Linked DNA regions of Rubrivirga marina. The protein of the gene in region 1 interacts with the protein of each later gene in a pairwise test. Links are inferred from orthologs where the notes say so. Each region holds a gene or a part of one and is shown in the gene's direction. Other genes may lie near its edges.

Region 1 (8,321 bases):
ACGAACGTCACCGTGTGGTCGTCCTCGCGATGCGTCGCGCCGAGCTCGAGCCGGAACGGCTCGCCCGCGTCGATCGAAGCCACACGACCGCCCTGGGGGGGCTCGGAGGGCGCGTCGTCGGAGGGCGCCTGTGCCGTCGCGCAGCCGGCGGCAGTCAGGGGCAGGACGGCGACGGCGAGAAGGGCAGCGCGGAGACGAGCGCGCGACGGGAGGGGCATCGGGACGGGGGAGAGGGGGCGCAGAGAACGCCCCACTCCTCCCGAACGTGCCCGGTCAGCCCACCGGGAACGAGACGACCGTGACGACCGGCCCGGCCGTCAGCCGCGTGGCGAAGACGATGGAGTCGCCCGCTCGGACCCCGGCCTCGGGGACCCGCTCGGGGTCGACGACGGCGAGCTCGACGGGCTCGCCGGCGATCGTCAGCCCGACGAGGGCGCGCCCCTCCCAGACGCAGTCGACGTCACTGGGGCAGCGGCTGTCTTCGACGACCTCGTCGAAGGAGAGCGCGAGGCCGTCGAGCGAGCCCGAGGCGCCGAGCGCGAGGGCGACCTCGCCCGACTGGGCGTCGGCCGGGTAGAGGGCCGAGTCGGCGGAATCGCAGGCGGCGAGGCCGAGGGCTGCGACGAGGAGGAGGGCGGGAAGCGAGAAGATCCGCGAGGTCGACATGGTGGGTTCAGGGACGCGGGAATGACGGGAGGGTAAGATCGGAAAAACCGGGGATGTACCGCCCGTTTACGCATAGGTGGTTTGTTTTCACCTTCGACCGACCCGACGGATCCCCCGAGCGGGACGGCCGGCACCGCGCAGAGGTTAGAGCCGAGTCCGGACGCCGAACTGGTGGAGCCCGCCGAAGTCTCCCCAGTTGGAGAAGGCGTAGTCGACGGAGACGCGCCGGAGCTCGATGCCGGCGCCGACGCTCACGCCTGCGAGGTCGAGCCGCCCGCCCGAGCGGAGGTCGGCCCCGCGCCGCCCGTTGTACCCGGCGCGGACCGCGAACGACGACCCGAGTTGGAGCTCGCCGCCGAGGGCGAGGTGGTCGAGCGTCCGGACCGCCAGCGACGAGTCGGCCGACTGTCCTTCGAAGCGCTGGAGGTCCATGCCGGCGACCGACAGCGTGAGCGGGACGTAGCGGAGCCGCTTCGAGGCCGTGATCCGGACGTCGAGCGGCAGCCGGTCGCGGTCGGTGCCGAGGTCGGCGATCCGCGCGCCGACGTGGTGGACGCTCGCGCCGAGCACCCAGCCCTCCTCCGGCACGTGGTAGCTCACCCCGAGGTCGGCCACGAGGGCGGCCGACTGGTCGTCGTCGATCGAGGCGACGAGGCCATGGGCGGCCAGTCCGACGCGGAACTGCGGCAGCACCTCCCGGGAGGTCGCCAGCGTCACGGCTGCCTCGCCCGCCCCGAACGTGCCGGTGGGTTCGCCCTCGGCGCTCGTCCGCCGCTCGAACTCGCCGTACGAGAGGTAGCGGACGCCGCCGGCGAGGCTGAACCCGCCGAACCACGGCATGTCGCGGGCATAGACGGCCGTCCCCGCGTTGATGTCGGCGAGGAGGTTCGTGTACCCGAGGGCCACGGTCCCGTCGGCCTCGGACGAGAGGAAGGCCGGGTTGGCGAAGGCCACGGTCGGGTCGGCGTCGAGCCGGGCCGCGGGGCCTGCCAGCGCGGCCTGCCGCGCGGACACGTCGAGGCGGACGAGGTCGTACGCCGTCTGGGTGCGGGCCTGCCCGAGGGCGGGCACGGCAGCGAGGAGGCCGGCCACGAGGCCGGCGGCGAGGAGACGGGGGGCGCGCATGGCGGGGAGAGCCCGGGGGGCGTCGTGCGGGCGAATCTGGACCGTCTCGAAGGGGCGCTCGGCGTCTCGGGGGTGCGGCCCGAAGGTACGCCGGCCCCGGGCCGACCGTAGGTCACGCCGCACCGCCCTCCCGTGCGAATCGCGGGCGAAGGGGGACGAGGGCGCCCGCCTCGGGCGTTTCTTCACCCGTGACCCGGCCGGCGTCGGTGGGGCTCGAGGTCGACCTGGCCAAGAACGCGCGGATACGGCGTTCGGGGCGAAACGGGGCCGCCGTGCGGCCCGTCTCTCACGGGTTCGGCCAGGGCCGGCACGTACCTTGCCCGAGGCCCTGCGCCCCTTTTTGCTCGATACCTCCCCCTATGCTCAAGGCTCTCCAGAAGATCTTCGGCGGCGACTCGAACGAGCGCGAACTCAAGAAGCTCTGGCCCCTCGTCGACGAGATCAACGACCACGCCGAGCGGCTCCAGCACGTCACCGACGACGAGCTCAAGGCCCGGACCGAGGCGTTCCGCCAGAGGATCCGCGAGGCCGCCGCGCCCATCGAGGCCGAGCAGGCCGACGTCCGCGCCCGGCTCCTCGCCGCCGGTGGGGACGACGCCGACGCCGACCCCACGACCGGAGACACCCTCACGGTCCGCGAGCGGCAGGACCTCTACGCCCGCCTCGACGACCTCGAGGGCGACTGGATCGACGCCGTCGAGGACGTGCTCGACGACGTCCTCCCCGAGGCGTTCGGCGTCATCAAGGAGACGTGCCGGCGGCACCTGGGCAAAAGCTGGGAGGCCGGCGGGTCCGAGGTCGAGTGGCAGATGGTCCCGTTCGACGTCCAGCTGCTCGGCGGCGTCGTGCTCCACCGCGGGCAGGTGGCCGAGATGAAGACGGGCGAGGGCAAAACGCTGACGTCCGTCGCCCCGATCTACCTCAACGCGCTCGTCGGCCGCGGCGTCCACGTCGTGACCGTCAACCCGTACCTCGCCCAGCGCGACGCGGAGTGGATGGCGCCGATCTTCGAGTTCCACGGGCTCACCGTCGACTGCATCGACAAGCACCCGTCGCACAGCCCGGGCCGCCGCGGGGCCTACCGCGCCGACATCACCTACGGCACGAACAACGAGTTCGGGTTCGACTACCTCCGCGACAACTCGTTCGTCGTCGACGCCGAGCAGCTCGTCCAGCGGAAGCACCACTACGCCATCGTCGACGAGGTCGACTCGGTGCTGATCGACGAGGCGCGCACGCCGCTGATCATCTCGGGCCCCGTGCCCCAGGCGAGCATCGACGAGTTCAAGGAGTTCAACCCGGCCGTCGAGAAGCTCGTCCGCGACCAGCAGCGGATCGTGGCCGGCTACGTCTCCGACGCCGAGCGGAAGCTAAAGGAGGCCGACGCGGCCGAGGAGGCCGGCGACAAGAAGACCGCCCGGACTCTCCGTGACGAGGCCGGACTGGCGCTGCTCCGCGCCCAGCGCGGCTTCCCGCGCAACAAGAAGCTCATCAAGCTGAAGGGCGAGACGGGCGTCGAGATGCTCATCCGGAGCGTCGAGGCGGTCTACCTCGCCGAGAGCGCCAAGCGGATGCCGGAGGTCGACGAGCCGATGTACTTCGCGCTCGACGAGGCCCAGCACCAGATCGAGATGACCGACAAGGGCCGCGAGGCCATCGGGCGCTCGGCCGGGACGGACGCCGAGTTCTTCGTCATCCCCGACGTGGGCTCCGAGATCGCCACGATCGAGCGGACCTACGAGGAGAAGAAGGCGGCCCTCATCGAGTCGCTTCAGGCCGACACGAGCCTCGACGCCGAGAAGCGCGAGAACAAGCTCCAGAACGACCTCCGCGAGCTCCGCAACGCGGCCGAGGAGTCGAAGCGCGAGCTCTACACGAGCTACGCCGAGAAGAGCGAGCGCATCCACGCCGTCAACCAGCTCCTCCGCGGGTACACGCTCTACGAGAAGGACAAGGAGTACATCGTCCAGGACGACAAGGTGATGATCGTCGACGAGCACACCGGCCGCGTCCTCCCGGGCCGGCGGTACTCCGACGGGCTCCACCAGGCCATCGAGGCCAAGGAGAAGGTGAAGGTCCAGGCGGCGACGCAGACCTACGCCACGATCACGATCCAGAACTACTTCCGGATGTACGCCAAGCTGGCGGGCATGACGGGCACGGCCGAGACGGAGGCCGAGGAGTTTGGCAAGATCTACTCGCTCCCCGTCGTGGTCGTCCCGACGAACCGGCCGATCGCGCGCGACGACGACGACGACCTCATCTACAAGACGAAGCGGGCCAAGTACAAGGCGCTCCTCGACCGGATCGAGGAGATCCACGAGACGGGCCAGCCGATCCTGGTCGGCACCGCCTCGGTCGAGACGTCGGAGCAGATGAGCCGGCTCCTCCAGCGGGCCGGGATCCCGCACAACGTGCTCAACGCGAAGGCGAGCCGCGCGCAGGCCGAGGCCCAGATCGTCGCCGAGGCGGGCCAGGTCGGCGCGGTGACCATCGCCACGAACATGGCCGGACGCGGCACGGACATCAAGCTGGGCGAGGGCGTCAAGGAACTCGGCGGGCTCGCCATCCTGGGCACGGAGCGCCACGACAGCCGCCGGATCGACCTCCAGCTCCGCGGCCGCGCCGGCCGCCAGGGCGACCCCGGCTTCAGCCAGTTCTACGTGTCCCTCGAGGACGACCTGATGCGGCTGTTCGGCCACGACCGGACGGCCAAGATCATGGACCGCCTCGGGATGGAGGAGGACGAGGTCCTCACCCACAAGTGGCTCACGAAGGGCGTCGAGCGGAGCCAGACGAAGGTCGAGCAGAACCACTTCGCCTCGCGGAAGCGCCAGCTCGAGTACGACGACGTGCTCAACGCCCAGCGCGAGGTGATCTACGACCGCCGGATGCATGCCCTCGAGGGCGACCGGCTCCGCGGCGACATCCTCGACATGCTCCGCGAGCTCGTCGAGCGGGTCGTCAGCGAGCACTTCGGCAACGGTGACATCGAGGAGATCCGCGAGTCGATGATCCGCCACCTCGCCTTCGATCCCGAGCTGGACCCGGCCAAGGCCCACTCGCTCGGCGAGGACGGCGTCGTGGAGTACCTCCTCGACGAGGCTACGGCCCACTACCGCCGCAAGCGGACGGCCCTCGCCGGCCCGTTCTACACGTCGGCGAAGCAGATGATGGAGAACGCGGAGGAGGACAAGCGGCCCAAGAAGCTGTTCGTCGACTTCACCGATGGCCGGAAGGTCCTCCGCGCGACGGTCACCCCGGACGCCGTCCTCGAGTCGAAGGGCCAGGAGATCAACGACGCGCTCGAGCGCGCGGCCGTCCTCTCGGTCATCGACGAGAAGTGGACCGAGCACCTCCGCGACCTCGACGAGGTCAAGCAGGGCGTCGGGCTCCGGGCCTACGGCCAGAAGGACCCGCTCATCGAGTACAAGATGGAGGCGTTCCGCCTCTTCAAGGAGCTCGTGCAGACGGTCGACGAGGAGGTCGTCGGGCTCGTGTTCAAGGCCGGCCCGCTCGTCCAGGGCGACAGCCAGCGCCAGGCGGCCCGCCGCGTGACGCAGGTCACGAAGCCGCGCCTCGACGCCAACCGCGCCACGGCGACGCAGGAGAAGGCCACACCGGACTACGCCACCCAGATGGGCGGCGACGGGGCCCCGTCCTCCGCCGACCGCGACCCGACGGCGAAGGCGACGCCGGTGACCGTCGACAAGTCGGTGGGCCGGAACGACCCGTGCCCGTGCGGCTCGGGCAAGAAGTTCAAGCACTGCCACGGGCGCGGCTAGCGCAACGGGCAGCGACGACTCCGGGGGGACCGGGCGGTGACGCTCGGTCCCCTTTCGTTTGTCCCCGCCCGCCTCGGCGTCGAGGCGGGGGAAGCTGGCTAGCGGACGACGGTGAGGGCGCGCGACACGGCCTCGCCGCCGGCCTCGACGCGGACGACGTAGACGCCGGATCGGAGCCGCGACGCGTCGATGGGGAGCGCGCGCGTGCCGGCCGCCAGCGGGCCGTCGTGGAGGCGCGCGACCTCGCGGCCGAGCGCGTCGTAGAGCACGGCGCGGACGGGGCCGGCGCCGGGCACCGCGACGGTGACGACCGTGCGGTAGCCGGCCGGGTTCGGCGCGACGGCGACCGCCAGCGCCGTCGGAAGCTCCTCGACGGGGTCGGGCTCGGACGACACCGCGAACGCGTCCGCCGGGACGACCCGCTCGCCGCGGCGGTGCCGGAACCGGAGCGGCGCGTCGAAGAGTACCGACCCAAACCCGGACACCGTCGCCTCCTCCTCGTTCGCCCCGCCGGGGTTGACGACCATCTTCCCGCCGACCGCGACCATCGTGCCCACCCCGAGCGCGTCGAGCTCCGTGGCGCCGGGCTCCGAGTCGGACTCAACGAGGAACGACCCGCCCGGCGGCACGATGCGGACGGTCGCCGAGCCAGCGAGGCTTGGGTCCGACTGGGAGACGGCGCGGATCCGGACGGCGTCGCCGTCGGCCGCGCCGACGGTCGCCGTGAGCGTGTGCTCCGCGCTCGTACCGATCGAGAACGACGTCGCGCTCGTGATCCAGCCCTGCTCGTCGGTCACGGTCACGTCCACCACGTCGTCGCCGACGAACGGGCTCTCGAAGGCGAGCGTGACCTCGACATCCTCGCCGTCGCCGGCCTCGACGACGTAGGCCGACGGCGTGACGACGACCCCGCCCGCCTCGGTGAGCCAGTCGCCGTAGTCGACCGGGCCGAAGACCGAGTCGCCAGCGCCCGGCCCATCGCCGCTCGGCCCGCTCGGGTCGCCCCACCAGTTGTCGGGGGCGAGGACCCGTGCGCCGCCCTCGCGGCCCCCACCGCTCCCCTCAGCGAGCACCCCGATGACGTTCCCGGCGATGTTGTTGAACCGGAGGAGCATCTCGCCGATCGCGTCGATCCGGACGGCCGCGCCCTCGGCCCCGATGAACGTGTTGCGGACGGCCTCGACGCTCCCGCCGGTCTGCTGGACCGCGTCGCCCGCGCCCCCGTCGCCCTGCCCCTCGAACGTGTTGCCGTCGAGGAGCGCCGTCGACAGGTGAGCGACGAGCCCCTGGGTGTGCCCGAGGATCCGGCTCGTCAGGAGCTGCAGGCTGTCGAGGGCGGTCACGCGGACGGCGGGGCCCGCGCTCGCCCGCGCCGGCAGGCCACCCGGCCCCCGCTCGCCGAGCAGGCTCCGGGCGATCCGCGCGAAGCGCCCGCCGTTGAAGAGGAGGCCGCCTCCCACACCGTCAAGTCGGCCGGCCCCGAGGACCGTCAGGCTGTCGAGGCGGACGTCGTCGGTGTCCATGAACCACCCGCCGTCCGACCCCGGCCCGAGGAGCGCCTGCATCTGGGCCGCCATCGATGATCCGACCGGCGCCTTCCCGACGCCGACCCCGGATGCCGTGATCTGACGCGAGCCCTGGAACGCCATCCCGCGCCCGCCGACGCCGTGGATCAGGAACGAGCCCAGCGGTCCGCCCGAAAGCTGGCCCAGCGAGATCAGGACGCTGTTGGCGACGTGGACGCCGTCGGCCTCGGGCGCCGCGACGTCCTCGGGGGAGGCGAGGAGCTTGTCGAACAGGGACCCGATCCGGGCCGACGGGATCTGGATGCCCTCGGACTGGAGGATCTCGATGCCGTGCCGACCGTTCGGCCCCGCGCTGAGCGCGCGGAGGAGGGCGCCTCGCACCCGGAGCATGCAGAACCCGCTGAGCGCGTTCGGCACACGGAGCGTTTCTCCGACGGTCCCGCCCACCGGCCCGCCGAGGATGCCGCTCAGCAGCCGCGTGCCCGACAGGATGTTGATGACGGACCCGTCGGCGCGACGGAGGCCCTCGGGCGCGGCGAGATCGCGGAAGAGGAATCCGTATCCGCCGTTGCCACCCGAGACGAGTTGCTGGAGCGGCGAGTCACCTCCGAGGATCGCGTCGCGGACGCCGTCGGCCAGGACGAGGCCGCTGCCGAGGTTGCCGAGGCCGGCCTGCCCGGTCGGCGTCGTGCCGAGGTGGACGCCGAGCGCGCGGAAGTTCTGGGTGAACGGGCCGGCCGCAAAGATGCCGGCCTGCGGCTGGCCGCCATCGCCACCGTTGTTGGCGAAGACCGTCGCCAGGCCCTCCAGCCCGACCGTCACGTTCGGCGAGTTGAACACGCGGAGCCCGCCGGCCCGGTTGCGGAGGAGCGCCGCGAGGGGCCCACCGATCGCGTCGATGTTCTGAGTGATCCCCGCCAGGACGTTCCTCACCTGAACGTCCTCCGACGCCTCGACGTCCATGAACCACCCGCCCGAGCCGACGCCCTGCACGGGCCCGTCCGCCTCGGAGCCCGAGCCGACCGCCACGCCGAGGCTCTCGACCACGCGGACGAGGCTCTGCCCGATCGACCCGATGTGGGCGGCCGCGGTCGGCTGCGGGCGGCGGAGGCCGAGCAGCCCGCCCAGGATCCGGACATCCTGCGAGGCCAGGACCTCGAACGCGTGCCGGGCCGCGTCGCTGATGATCGGCTTCCGGAACGTAACGCCGCGCGCGCCG
Region 2 (4,400 bases), 1.9 Mb from region 1 along the record:
GGTCGTCGCGGCTCATCCCGGGCTTGCGCGGGAGGCCGGCCGTGATGACGGTGACGTCGGAGCCCTCGGTGATCCCGTAGTCGGCCCCGCCCTCGATGACGGTGTCGAACCCGTGGATCGGGGCGGCCTCCATGAGGTCGAGGGCCTTGCCCTGGGCCACGCCTTCGTTGATGTCGATGAGGGCGATGTTCTGGACGATGTCCATGCGCGCGACGCACTCGGCGACGGTCGCGCCGACGTTGCCCGCGCCTACCACGGTGAGCTTCATGTCTTGGGAGGGGGAGGGGAGAAGGACGGAGATGACGCGGGCGCGGCGCCCGCCGTTCGGTCTTCCCGGAGAATAGACGGCGGCCCCGCCCGCGTCCGGCGGCCGGCCTCGGATTCCAGGCGAAGACCGATGGGGCAACACGGTGGTTCACCGCCGCGCGTTCGCCGTCCGTAGGCTCTCACGACTCACGACCCGTCGCGCTCCTGCTCTCGACCACGTGCCCCCGCCCAGGCCAAGCGCTCCCTCTTCGGTCATCCCGAGCGGAGCGAAGGATCTTGTGTCGGTCGGCTTCATGGGCCCGATGAGCGGAGCGCGCGAGTCCGACGAGATCCTTCCCTGCGCGGCTCCGCTCAGGATGATAGGGAGGGAAGGCCCGGCGACGACCGCTGGGCCGCTCACCCGCCCCGCCTCGGCGTCGAGGCGGAGGCTCCCACCACACCGACGGCTTTCCCCGACGCCCTCATGAACCGCCTCCTGATCCTCCTGGCGCTCGCCCTCAGCGCGTGCGCGACCGCCCAGCCGGCCACCGACGCGCCCGAGCGCCCCCGCGCCGCCTCAGGCGACGCGACCCCTCGCAACGTCGTCCTGATGATCGCCGACGGGTTCGGGCCGGCCTCGGCCACGCTCGGGGCCGCGGCGAAGGGCGCCCCGCTCGCGCTCGATGGCGTCCTCGTCGGCTCCGTCGAGACGTCGTCGTCCGACAGCCGGGTGACGGACTCGGCGGCCGGGGCGACGGCCTACGCCTGCGGCCTCAAGACGTACAATGGTGCCATCGCCGTCGACGCGGACGGGCGGCCGTGCCGGACGGTCCTCGAGGCGGCCGAGGCGGCCGGGCTCGCGACGGGGCTCGTCGCCACGAGCCGGATCACGCACGCCACGCCGGCCTCGTTCGCCGCCCACGTCGAGAGCCGCGCCGAGGAGGCCGAGGTCGCGCGCCAGCTCGCGGCCTCCGGCGTCGAGGTGCTCTTCGGCGGCGGCCGGTCCTACTTCACCGACCTCACCGGCCCGATGGCCGCCGACGGGTGGGCCGTCGCCACCGACCGGGACGGGTACGACGCGCTCGACGCCACGCCCGCCGCCGCGCTCCTCGCCGACGGCCACCTCGCCTACGAGATCGACCGCGACGAGACCGACCAGCCGTCGCTGGCCGAGATGACGACGACGGCGCTCGACCTGCTGGCGAGCTCGCCGGACGGCCGCGAGAACGGGTTCTTCCTCATGATCGAGGGCTCGCGGATCGACCACGCCGGCCACGCCAACGACCCGGCGGCGCACCTCGGCGACATCCTGGCCTACGACGAGGCCGTGGCCGCCGTCCTCGACTGGGCCGCTCGCGACGGCACCACGCTCGTCGTCTCGACGGCCGACCACGAGACGGGAGGAATGGCGCTCGGCCGGGATGGCATCTACGCCTGGGACCCCGCGCCACTCCTGGCGGCGACGGCCTCGTTTGAGGCCATGACCGCCGCGCTCCAAGCCGGCGGCGACCCCGTCGCCGTCGTCCGCGAGGGGCTCGCGCTCGACGACCTGCCCGAGGGCGCCGAGGAGGCGATTCGCGGCGCCCTCGCGACCGGCGACCCGTACGCACTGGGCCCGGTCGTCCGTGACCTCATCAGCGAGCCGGCTGGGATCGGCTGGACCACGAGCGGCCACACGGCCGTCGACGTCGGGCTCTACGCCTTCGGGCCCGGCGCCTCGCAGTTTGCCGGTCGGCACGCGAACGACGCCGTCGGGCGGATGCTGTTCGAGGCGCTCGGCCTCGACCGCTAGCCCGGCCGGCCCCGGCGGGGCGGTCAGCCGCCGCGGGCGGCGAGGGCGGCCCGTCGCTGTCGCGTCAGGATCCGGAGCGGGCCGAACTCGCCGTCGCCGCGCACCATGCGCGCCTCGGCGAGCGAGAGGAGGGAGTCGGCCGAGAGCGTCCGGCCGAGGTCGACGTAGGCCTCCGCGAGCGCGCTCTGGGCCTCCGCGATCCGCCAGTGGCCGGGCGTCGAGACCTCGCGGACCCGGAGCGCCTCGCGGAGGAGCGGGACGGCCTCCGCGGCGCGGCCGGTGTGGACGAGCGCCGTGCCCAGCCCTGTCATGGGGTACGGCCGGGCCGAGTGCAGGGCCGGCGTGCGCGCGAGGTCGTGCGTGGCGAGCGAGCGGCGGAACCAGCCCTCGGCCGCGACCGCGTCGCCCTCGGCGAGCGCGAGCATGCCGAGGTGGGCCTCCGTGTGGGCCACGCGGAGGTGGTCGTCGCCGTGGAGCCGGCGGAACGTGGTGAGCGACCGGTCGAGGAGCGGTGCGGCCCGCTGGAGGAGCGCCTCGTCGCCGGTCATCAGCGCGCGGTCCTTGTAGACGAGGGCGAGGTTGCTGAGGGCGAGCGCCGTCTCGGGGTGGTTCTCCCCGTAGGTCTCCTCGAAGATGCCGAGGGCCTGTCGGTAGTAGGTCTGGCCCCGGAGGTAGTCGCCCTGGTTCTTGACGACGACGCCGAGCTCGTTGAGCACGCTCCCGAGGCGGGCGCTCTCCGGCCCGTAGTGGGTCCGGTAGAGCTCGGCCGCGCGCTGGTAGGCCACCTCCGCGTCGATGAGGCGGCCCTGGCGGCGGAGGAGCGCGCCCATCGCGGCGTGCGCGTGGGCCGTCTCGACGTGGTCCGGCCCGAGCTCGCGCTCGACATCGGCCATGGCCCGGCGGAGGTACGGCTCGGCCTCGGCGAACCGGCCCTGGCTCACGAGGTTGAGGCCCATGGCCCGGCGGACCGTCGCGACGGCCGGCGCCGTCGGCCCGAGCGCGTCGATGCCGCTCGCGAGCGCGCGCTCGAGGATCTCCTCGCCCTCGGCATACCGCGAGCTCTGCGTGAGGAGCGTCGCGAGGTCGGCCGCGCTCTCGAGGGCCTCGGGGTGGCCCGGGCCGCCGAGCTCCTCGCGGACCCGGAGGGCGTCGCGCTGGAGCGCCTCGGCGCGGTCGAACAGGCCGAGGTTGCCGTAGACCTTCCCGAGGGCGGCCTCGACTGAGGCCCGCGTCCACGGGTCGTCGCGGAGGCCGGACCGGAGACGGGCCGACGTCCGGTCGAGAAGGTCGACGGCCGCGACCTGCCGGCCGCCCGTCTCGTCCGGGTCGACGTCCCCGAGGAGGTCCGTCAGGAGCGTCGTCGCGCGGACGGCCCGGTCGCGCTCCTCGCTCGCGCGGTCGGCCTCGTGGAGGGCCACGCCGGCGGCGCCGAGGACGACCGCGAGCGACAGGATCGACACGGCCACGCCGGTCCGGTGGCGCCGGACGAACCGGGAGGCGCGGTACCCGACCGTCTGGGGCCGTGCCTCGACCGGGAGCCCCTGGAGGTGTCGCCGGACGTCGGCGCCGAGCGCGGCGGCCGAGTCGTAGCGCCGCTCGGGCTCCTTCCGGAGCGCCTTCATCACGATCCGGTCGAGGTCGCCGCGGAGGCGGCGCCGGAGCCGCTCGGGCGACGTCGCCCGGAGCCCGCCCGACCCGGTCTGCTCGCTCGTGGGACGGGCCGCCTCGCCCGTCGTCGCGTGCGTGACGGCGTCGGACGGGCGGAGCGGCTCGGTCTCGAGGATCGCCTGCTCGATGGCGTGGCGCCCGCCGGCCTCGGCGTGCGGCCGGCGCCCGGTGAGGAGCTCGTAGAGCAGGACGCCGAGGGCGTAGACGTCAGTCGCCGTCGTGATGTCGCCCTCGGCCACCTGTTCGGGGGCGGCGTACTCCGGCGTCATCATGCGGAGGTCGGCCACCGTCTCGACGGCCGCGGTGTCGTCCTCGGCGAGGAGCTTGGCGATGCCGAAGTCGAGGAGCTTGACGCGCGGCCCCTCCGGCGACTCCGTCACGAGGACGTTCGACGGCTTGAGGTCGCGGTGGACCACGAGCTTCCGGTGGGCCGACTGGACCGCGTCGCAGACCGAGCGGAACAGCTCAAGCCGGGCGTCGACGCTCAGCGTGTGGTGGTCGCAGTAGGCCGTGATCGGTTCGCCCTCGACGAACTCCATCGCCAGCCACGGCCGTCCGTCCTCGGCCACGCCGCCGTCGAGGAGCCGCCCGATCGCCGGGTGGTCGAGCCGGGCCAGGATCTGGCGCTCGGCCAGGAACCGGGCCTCGAGCCGCGGCGCCAGCCCGACGCGGACGAGCTTCACGGCCGCCGTTT

Evidence for each region. Proteins that work in one complex are often made in the same cells at the same time.
Region 2: the proteins of secA (region 1) and BSZ37_RS16745 interact in binary tests that used the Escherichia coli proteins (3 or more experiments, as listed by UniProt). The link is inferred for Rubrivirga marina from one-to-one orthologs.

The regions. Positions count from the first base shown.
Region 1 is NZ_MQWD01000001.1:2,063,054-2,071,374, forward strand. The notes cover bases 1,757-5,776. They hold secA (preprotein translocase subunit SecA), read left to right. Parts: upstream 1,757-2,150; coding sequence 2,151-5,576; downstream 5,577-5,776. Other genes in these bases: porQ (type IX secretion system protein PorQ), read right to left, coding at 1,757-1,791; BSZ37_RS08495 (T9SS type A sorting domain-containing protein), read right to left, coding at 5,675-5,776. Outside these bases: BSZ37_RS08475 (hypothetical protein), read right to left, coding at 1-218; BSZ37_RS08480 (hypothetical protein), read right to left, coding at 274-666; more of porQ, read right to left, coding at 811-1,756; more of BSZ37_RS08495, read right to left, coding at 5,777-8,321. UniProt on the Escherichia coli protein: Required for protein export, interacts with the SecYEG preprotein conducting channel.
Region 2 is NZ_MQWD01000001.1:3,934,680-3,939,079, reverse strand. What follows is about bases 1-2,884. They hold BSZ37_RS16745 (alkaline phosphatase), read left to right. Parts: upstream 1-730; coding sequence 731-2,038; downstream 2,039-2,884. Other genes in these bases: BSZ37_RS16740 (serine/threonine-protein kinase), read right to left, coding at 2,062-2,884; mdh (malate dehydrogenase), read right to left, coding at 1-268. Also shown: more of BSZ37_RS16740, read right to left, coding at 2,885-4,400.